DNA from 2 places in the Variovorax sp. W1I1 genome. Region 1 is predicted to be linked to the other one. Evidence: riboswitches for the same ligand, from Rfam matches in the RefSeq annotation. Region 1 holds a riboswitch; the other holds the start of a gene.
What was found. Region 1 has a riboswitch for glycine ahead of gcvT (glycine cleavage system aminomethyltransferase GcvT). Riboswitches for the same ligand answer to the same signal wherever they lie in the genome.

Region 1 (4,407 bases):
GAGCGAGCAGCGTCAGCGCCAGCAGGTCGGCGGCCACGCAGAACGCGGCGTCGCATTGATGGGCATGGCCCGCGAGCGGGCGCAGGTCGTGCACATGGCCGGTGGTGGCGGGGTACTGCGCGAGCACGCCGAAGAATTCGCAGCTCGCCATCAGGTGCGGCAGCGTCTCGGAGACGGTGCTCACCTTGACCTCGATGCCCAGCGGCGCGGCGCGCGTCCTGATGACTTCGATGGTCTGCGGATGGCAGTCGCCAGAGACCAGGAACACGTTGCTCTTGCTCTTCACGCTGCGCTTGGCGAGCGTCATCGCCTCGGCCGCGGCCGTGGCTTCGTCGAGCATCGACGCGTTGGCGATGGCCATGCCCGTGAGGTCGCACACCATCGTCTGGAAGTTGAGCAGGGCCTCCATGCGGCCCTGCGAAATCTCGGCCTGGTAGGGCGTGTAGGCGGTGTACCAGGCGGGGTTCTCCAGCACGTTGCGCAAGATCACGCCCGGTGTGTGCGTGCCGTAGTAGCCCTGGCCGATGAAGCTCTTGAACACCTTGTTCTTCGACGCCATCGCCTTCAGCTCGGCCAGCGCCTCGGCTTCGGTCACCGGGGCCGGCAGGCGCATCGGCTTCGCGCGGCGAATGGCCGCGGGCACGATGCCGTCGATGAGCTCCGCCCGCGTCTCCGAGCCGATCACCGGCAGCATGCGCGCCTCGTCCGCCGCATCGATGCCGATGTGGCGGGCGAGAAATTCTTCGGCGTTCTCTAGTTCTTGCAAAGAGGGAAGGGCGGGAATCGGCATGGCGGTGAAGGCTCGAGGAGAAGAAGGAAAGGCGGGCGAACGCTGGGGGTCAGGATTCGGCGGCGAACTTGTCGTAGGTGGCAGCGTCGAGCAGGGCATCGAGCTGCGCGGGCTCGCTCAGCTTGACCTTGAAGAACCAGCCGGTGGCCAGCGGGTCGCTGTTGGCGAGCGAGGGGTCGGCGCGCAGTGCTTCGTTCACTTCGGTGATCTCGCCCGAGACGGGCATGAACACATCGGCCGCGGCCTTCACCGATTCGACGACGCCGGCGACTTCGCCCTGCGCGAAGGTCTTGCCGACTTCGGGCAGGTCGACGAACACGACATCGCCCAGCGCGTCCTGCGCATGCACGGTGATGCCGACGGTGGCGGCGCCGCCTTCGGCCGAGACCCACTCATGGTCCTTGGTGTACTTGATGCTCATGGGAAAACTCCTCGTGGAAAAAATTGAATAAGGGAATGCAGAGCCTAGCCGCGGTCAGCCGCGATCAGCCTCGGTAGTAGCGGGTCGGCACAAAGGGCAGGGTCGAGACTTCCATCGGCACCGGCTTGCCGCGCACGATGGCCTGCACGCGCGTGCCGGGCTCGGAGAACGCGGTGGCCACGTAGCCCATCGCGATGCAGCGGTCGGCCGTCGGGCCGAGCAGGCCGCTGGTGACGATGCCGATGTCCTGGCCTTCGAAGGATTGCAGCAGCGTGCCGTCGCGCACCGGAATGCGCTCCAGCGCGACGAGGCCGACGCGCTTGCGCTTCAAGGTGTCGTGGTCGGTGTGGCCTGCGGCGCCGACGGTCGCGGCTGTGAGCTGGGCGAGGATCTTTGCCGCGCCCGGGAACCCGCCTTCGCGCGCACCGCCGGCACGGCGCACCTTCTGCATCGCCCAGTTGAGCGAGGCTTCGACGGGCGTGGTGGTGGTGTCGATGTCGTTGCCGTAGAGGCAGAGGCCCGCCTCGAGCCGCAGCGAATTACGCGCGCCCAGGCCGATGGGCTTGACCTCGGGCTGCGCCAGCAGCAGGCGGGCGAGGGCGTCGGCGTCCTTGCCGGCCACGGAGATCTCGAAACCGTCTTCGCCCGTGTAGCCGCTGCGCGTGACGAAGGCGGGGATGCCGCCGATCTGCACCGCGCCGCCCGTCATGAACACGAAGCGCTCGATGCCGGGCGACAGCCGCGCCAGCGTGGCCGCGGCCTGCGGGCCCTGCAGCGCGAGCAGCGCGTGGTCGGGCAGGGGCTGCACCTCGCAGCGCGAGCCGATCTTCTGCTGGATGTGCGCGATGTCCGCCACCTTGCAGGCACCGTTCACGATCACGAAGATCGAGCCGTGGCCTTCGTTGAAGAACATCAGGTCGTCGAGGATGCCGCCCTCATCGTTCAACAGCAGACCGTAGCGCTGTTTGCCGGCGGGCAGGTCGATCACATCGACGGGCATCAAGGTCTCGAAGGCCGCTGCGGCGTCGGGGCCGACGAGGCGCAGCTGGCCCATGTGGGAAATGTCGAAGAGGCCGGCCGCATCGCGCGTGTGCTTGTGCTCGGCCATGAGGCCGGCCGGGTACTGGACCGGCATCGAATAGCCCGCGAAGGGCACCATGCGCGCGCCGAGCTCCACGTGGAGGTCGTACAGCGGCGTCTTGAGAAGTTGGGTATGGGTATCGGGAGCGGAAGAAGCGGCCACGGGGCACTCCAAAGGGGCAGTCGAAATCCATGGCTGCAACGCCACGGGCCACCCCTGCTGTCCGCTTTACCTGAGAGATTCGCCCCACGATCGGGGTTTGCTCCTTCGGTGGGCCGGTGCAATGCATGTGTGCATGCAACGGCCTCTCTCCAGCAAGGAAACGCCGGTGTGAACCGGCGCCTTGTCAGTCCTTTTGCCTGAGCGTTCGGGGATCCCCTGCGCCTTCGGCGGCCCCGTCGTGCGGGGCTCTCTCCTGACCCCGCCGAGTGTAGTGGACGAATCGCACGACTTCCGAATCCAGAGCGTCGGGGCGGGGTTTCGGTCATCGATGCGGGGCGGCAAGACCGCACCGAGGCCTGAACAGATCAATCTGGTGAGCCTCTTCTTTTGGCACTAGCATATTGGGCACACAACACACCCCCAAAGGAACGCAAAGAATGACAGATGCCAGAAATATGAGCTTCGCGGATATCCAGAAGCGCATCCAGGAAATGGACAATGAACGGGCCCAACTGGAGCTGGCATTGCAGGCCAAGCGTGGAGAAGAATTGAAGGTGCTGGCCGATGCCTATGCGAAGAAACTCGAGGCAGCCGGTTTCAGCATCCCGGAGGGCAAGGCCGCGCTGGACCCCTACGACAAATCGGGCGCAAAACGCACGCGTTCACCCAATGGCAGCCAGGCATCGGAAGCCAAGGCCTATGTGAAGGGCACCGTGTACAAGGATCCCAATTCCAGCGCGACCTGGACGGGGGGAACAAAAGGCCGACAACCGCCGTGGCTCATTGCCGCCCTCGAAGGCGCGCCGGACAAGAGCAAGGCTTACGAAAATCTGGCTGTAGGCGGCGACCACGTCAATAACGGTTGATGGCATTCAATGCCGGGTTTCGCCGGCCAGCACGCCGGCGATCGTTGCTGGAAACGTCGAGGCGGTTCATCATTTTTTCAAAAATGATCTGAATGGAAATGCAAAAGCCGTGATATCTGCGGAGATACCGTGTTGCATATTGCCGCCCGCCACAACAAGACCGCGGAAGTTCAAGCGATAGAGGTCTTGCTGATTGCCCATTGCCGCGTCGAGTTCAATACGCCAAACGGGAGTGGAATTTGCGCGGGGGATATGCGGGATCAAATGAGCGAGGCCAATGTCTCGAACAATGACCGATACCGCGAGATATTCAAGGACCGTCTGGAATGGGGCATGGTGGACGATGGTCCGCCCGAGAGAGTGGAAATCAGATCCAGAAAAATCTGATCGAGTCTTCGCGGTGTCCGGGAAATACCGCGGCTCGTCGGAGTGGGAGCGCAGATGCGACTTCAATGCACCACTTCCGCGGGCGGCAGCAGCCGCTCGATGCGCTCCCGCAGCGATTCGGCCCGCTCGGCGCCGGCCGTCTTCTCGATTTCACTGAGCATCAGCGCGGCGATGGTCAGCATCGCCTCGCGGTCGCGGGCTTCGCGCAGGGCGTCGCGCATCTGCAGGGCGAACTTGGGGTCGCGCCGCACGAACATGCGCTCGCAGATGTCGAACAAAAACATCCGCGTGGTGGCCAGCGAGCGCTTGCCGTCGAAAGTGTCGGCCGAGGTGGCGATGCGGATCGGGTCGACGGCCGGCACCGGCATCGGAGTTGGTACAGCCGCAGCAGCGGCCATCGCCTGCGCATCCTGCAGATAGCCCCTGCTCACCAGCGCCAGGATCGCCTGCTCCGCCTCGGTGCGGTTCGCGAACAGCGGGCTGAAGTCGGTCAGCGAGCGCCGGCCGTCGGCCATCAGCAGCAGGGCGCGTTCACGCTGGCTGAGCGTGCGCTGCCCGCCCTGGAGTTCGTCGCGTGCCTTGTCGGTCTTGGTGGGAAACATGGCGGCCACAGCTTTCGAAGATCGAAGGCTGCAGCATCGTCGCGAGCGGTGACATCTTCATGAACCTGTTCGGCTTACAGGGAGATCGCCGCCGCCGC
Region 2 (4,407 bases), 1.6 Mb from region 1:
CTCCAGCGCACCTTTTCGCGCGCTGGCATCGCCGTCGACTATCGCGACGGCGTCTATCACCTGCACAACGAGGTTTCACAGGCGACGGTGCTTCTGCCGCAAAGCCTTCCCCTGGAAGAGAAGGCGGTGAACCAGTTGCTGGCCTTTGCCAGCGTCCGCTCGCCCGATGGCGAGAAGGGCGTCTGCAAGGCCTGCGCGACGCCCGATTTCCATCCGGGCTCCGTGGCGCCGGTCGGGAGCGTCGTGGCGACCGACGCGGACTTCGTCATTCCCGCAGCGGTGGGCACCGACATCAACTGCGGCATGCGCCTCTTGACCACCGGCCTCACGCTGGACCAGGTGGCGCCGCACAAGACACGGCTCATCGAACGCCTCACGCGCAGCCTGCTCGACAACGGCCGCGACGTGCCGGTGCACACAGCGGCTTTCAAGGCGCTGTTCGACGTGGGGCCGGCCGCATTTCTCGATGCCGTTCAGGGCAGCGGGCTCTGGTCGTCCTGCGACCGCGACCGGCTGCAGGCGGAGATCGACCGCTGCATCGGCCTTGCGAGCTTCGGCGGCAATGCGCGGCATGCGCCGCAGGCTTACACCGGCGCGCGCCACGAGGTTTTTCGGGACCCATGCCTCGGCACGCCGGGCGGCGGAAACCACTTCGTGGAACTGCAGGTGGTCGACAAGGTGATGGACCGGCACGCGGCCTACCGCGCCGGCCTCAAGGCCGGCGAAGTGGTGGTGATGATTCACAGCGGTTCGCGCGACATCGGCTTCCACGTCGGTGGGCGCTGGATGGACCGGGCGAAGGCCGAATGGCCGCAGGGCCTGCGCCATCCCCGCAGCGGCCTGTACGGACTCTCCGGTTCGTTGGCCGAGGAGTACCTGGAGGCGATGGGTGTGGCGGCGCGCTATGCCTGGGCCAACCGTGTTGTGCTGGCCGAACTGGTGCGCAAGGACATGGCGGAGCTGCTGGGCGCGACGGCATCGAAGCTCGTGGTCGACGTGCCGCACAACGTGGTGCTGCGCGAGCACGGGATGAACATCCACCGCAAGGGCGCAACGCCGGCCCACGAAGGAGACCTGGCGCTGATTCCGGGTTCGATGGGCGATCACTCGTACCTCGCGACCGGCCTGGGTCATGAAGACTGGTTGTGGTCGTGCAGCCATGGCGCCGGCCGCCGGATGCGGCGCCAGGAGGTGCGTGCCTTGCGCGGTGCCGCGAACCAGGACGAAAACGCCAGCTGGCAATGTGTGACTCTGCGCGAGGAGCGCAGGATCGAGGAGGCGCCGCAGGCCTACAAGCCCATCGGCGCGGTGATCGACGCACAGGAAAGCGCGGGCCTGATTCGTTGCGCGGTGCGGCTGAAACCCTGGATCACCTTCAAGGCGTGACCCAGGGCCGCGATTGTCAGCCCAATGCGGGTTGCGCGATTCGCGGTGCCGGCGCCGGCATGCCGGTGAACGCAAAGTCCACCTCCGGCACGAGCCCGCTCACGATCCGCGCGATCGACTTGCCCGAACCGCACGCGTGCGTCCAGCCCAGCGTGCCGTGGCCGGTGTTCAGGTACAGGTTCGGCAGTTTCGTCTTGCCGATCATCGGCACGTTGCTCGGCGTCGCGGGGCGCAAGCCCGTCCAGAACTGGGCCTGCGTGGTGTCGCCGGCACCGGGGAACAGCTCTTCGACGCGCCGCACGATGGCTTCGCAGCGCACGCGGTTCAGGTCGCGGTCGTAGCCGTTGAGTTCGGCCGTGCCCGCGATGCGCAAGCGGTCGCCCGACTCGGACGTGTAGCGCGAGAACACCAGCTTGTATTCGTCGTCGGTCAGCGAGACCTGGTGCGCCTTCGAGGCGTCCTTCACGGGCAGCGTCACCGAATAGCCCTTGGCCGGGTAGATCGGCAGGCGGATGCCCAGTGGCGCCGCGTACAGCGGGCTCAGCGAACCCATCGCCAGCACGAACGCGTCGCCGCGGATGCGCTGGAAGCGGCCTTCGTTGTCGGTCGCCTCGACGTGGTCGATGCTGCCGCCGGCTTCGCGCAGTGCCGTGACCGTGTGGCTCATGAGGAACTTCACGCCAGCCGCGGCCGCGAGGCCGACCAGTTCGCGGGCGAAGCGGTTGGCGTCGCCCGATTCGTCCTCGGCCGTGTAGGTGGCGCCGGCCAGCTGGGGCCGGATGTGGGCGAGGGCGGGCTCGATCTTCACCGCCTCGTCGGCCGAGATCACCAGCCGTTCGCAGCCGAGGGCGCGCATCTGCTCGGCCGGCTTGAGTGCGCCGTCGAACTCCTTCTGCGTCGTATAGAAATGCAGGATGCCTTGGGTGCGCTGGTCGTAGCTCAGGCCCGTATCGCGGCGCAGCTGTTGCAGCGTGTCGCGGCTGTAGGTGCCCAGGCGCACGATCTGCTCGATGTTGTGCTTCGTGCGCGCCGGGGTGCACTCGCGCAGGAACTGCAGGCCCCAGAGCCACTGGCGCATGTCGGCGCGGATGCGAAAGAGCAGCGGGGCGTCTTCCTTGCCCAGCCACTGCAGCACCTTGAGCGGCGCGCTGGGGTTGGCCCAGGGTTCGGCATGGCTCACGGAGATCTGCCCGCCGTTGGCGAAGCTGGTTTCGGCGGCCGGGGTGGCCTGCCGGTCGATGACGGTCACTTCGTGGCCGAGTTGCTGGAGGTAATAAGCCGAAGTCACGCCGAGCAGGCCGGCGCCAAGAACGATCACGCGCATTGCAAGTACCTTTGAGGTGCAGCGCTTGAATGGCGGATGTGGTGTGCTATTCAATCAATAGCAAGCAACCGGACGTCCGCCGTCCAAGTTGCCGCTCCCCCTGTCCTCGATACCTGAGAGATTCACCTGTTGCGCCTTGCAACGGGTTTGCTCCTTCGGTGCATCGCGACACCTTTGCGGGGTGCGATGGCTCTCCAGACGGCGTTTGATTTGATGCAGTACTGACCCCTTGCCGAAATTACAAAGAACTTCGTTGGGCCGACCTGAGCGTTTATGGGAGTTTGCGCCTTCGGTAGGGCCACCGGGGTGGCCCGCTCTCCTGCAGTGGGGGCGATTGTAGGTGGGGCCCCGCGGATGCGCCAACCCTGGATTTCGGCCCTGTGGGCCGGTGGGATAATCTCCCGTTCATTCGCCAAAGGGCGATCGTTCGACAACAAACAGGGGACCCCATGATCCTGGTAACCGGCGGCGCAGGCTTCATTGGCGCCAATTTCGTACTCGACTGGATCGCGCAGAGCGATGAGCCGGTCGTGAACCTCGACAAACTGACCTACGCGGGCAACCTCGAGACACTCGCGTCCCTCAAGGACAACCCGAAGCACATCTTCGTCCAGGGCGACATCGGCGACAGCGCCCTGCTCGACCGCCTCCTGGCCGAGCACAAGCCCCGCGCCGTCGTGAACTTCGCCGCCGAATCGCACGTCGACCGCTCGATCCACGGCCCCGAAGACTTCGTGCAGACCAACGTGCTGGGCACCTTCCGCCTGCTCGAATCCGTGCGCGGTTTCTGGAATGCGCTGCCGGCCGACCAGAAGGCCGCCTTCCGCTTCCTGCACGTGTCGACCGACGAGGTCTACGGCTCGCTCTCCAAGACCGACCCGGCATTCACCGAAGAGAACAAGTACGAGCCCAACAGCCCCTACTCGGCCAGCAAGGCCGCCAGCGACCACCTCGTGCGCGCCTGGCACCACACCTACGGCCTGCCGGTGGTCACCACCAACTGCTCGAACAACTACGGGCCGTTCCATTTCCCCGAGAAGCTCATCCCCCTGATGATCGTCAACGCACTCGCAGGCAAGCCGCTGCCCGTGTACGGCGACGGCATGCAGGTGCGCGACTGGCTCTACGTGAAGGACCACTGCAGCGCCATCCGCCGCGTGCTCGAAGCCGGCAAGCTCGGCGAGACCTACAACGTCGGCGGCTGGAACGAGAAGCCCAACATCGAGATCGTCACCACGGTCTGCGCGCTGCTCGACGAACTGAGCCCCAAGGCCGATGGCAAGCCGTACAAGGAACAGATCACTTACGTGACCGACCGCCCGGGCCACGACCGCCGCTACGCCATCGATGCGCGCAAGCTCGAGCGCGAGCTCGGCTGGAAGCCCGCCGAAACCTTCGACAGCGGCATCCGCAAGACGGTCGAGTGGTACCTCGCGAACGGCGAGTGGGTGCGCAACGTGCAGAGCGGTGCGTACCGCGAATGGGTCGAGAAGCAATACGACGCGAAGGCGGCGGCATGAAGCTGCTGCTGCTGGGCAAGGGCGGACAGGTCGGCTGGGAACTGCAGCGCAGCCTCGCGCCCCTGGGCGAACTGGTCGCGCTCGATTTCGACAGCACCGACTTCAACGCCGACTTCAGCCGCCCCGAGCAACTGGCCGAGACCGTGCTGAAGGTGCGGCCCGACGTCATCGTCAATG

Region 2: linked by a shared signal. The riboswitch ahead of QFZ83_RS24640 (D-amino acid dehydrogenase) and the one ahead of gcvT (glycine cleavage system aminomethyltransferase GcvT) in region 1 are both predicted to bind glycine.

Annotation. Positions count from the first base shown of each region.
Region 1 covers NZ_JAUSWZ010000001.1:3,644,064-3,648,470, reverse strand. The annotation lists gene gcvP (aminomethyl-transferring glycine dehydrogenase) at 1-790, opposite strand, end outside; gene gcvH (glycine cleavage system protein GcvH) at 840-1,211, opposite strand; gene gcvT (glycine cleavage system aminomethyltransferase GcvT) at 1,276-2,454, opposite strand; glycine riboswitch at 2,502-2,617, opposite strand; glycine riboswitch at 2,638-2,712, opposite strand; gene QFZ83_RS17025 (H-NS family nucleoid-associated regulatory protein) at 2,892-3,320, shown strand; gene QFZ83_RS17020 (hypothetical protein) at 3,390-3,773, opposite strand; gene QFZ83_RS17015 (hypothetical protein) at 3,770-4,309, opposite strand.
Region 2 covers NZ_JAUSWZ010000001.1:5,258,538-5,262,944, reverse strand. The annotation lists gene QFZ83_RS24645 (RtcB family protein) at 1-1,386, shown strand, start outside; gene QFZ83_RS24640 (D-amino acid dehydrogenase) at 1,403-2,710, opposite strand; glycine riboswitch at 2,801-2,918, opposite strand; glycine riboswitch at 2,952-3,042, opposite strand; gene rfbB (dTDP-glucose 4,6-dehydratase) at 3,160-4,230, shown strand; gene rfbD (dTDP-4-dehydrorhamnose reductase) at 4,227-4,407, shown strand, end outside.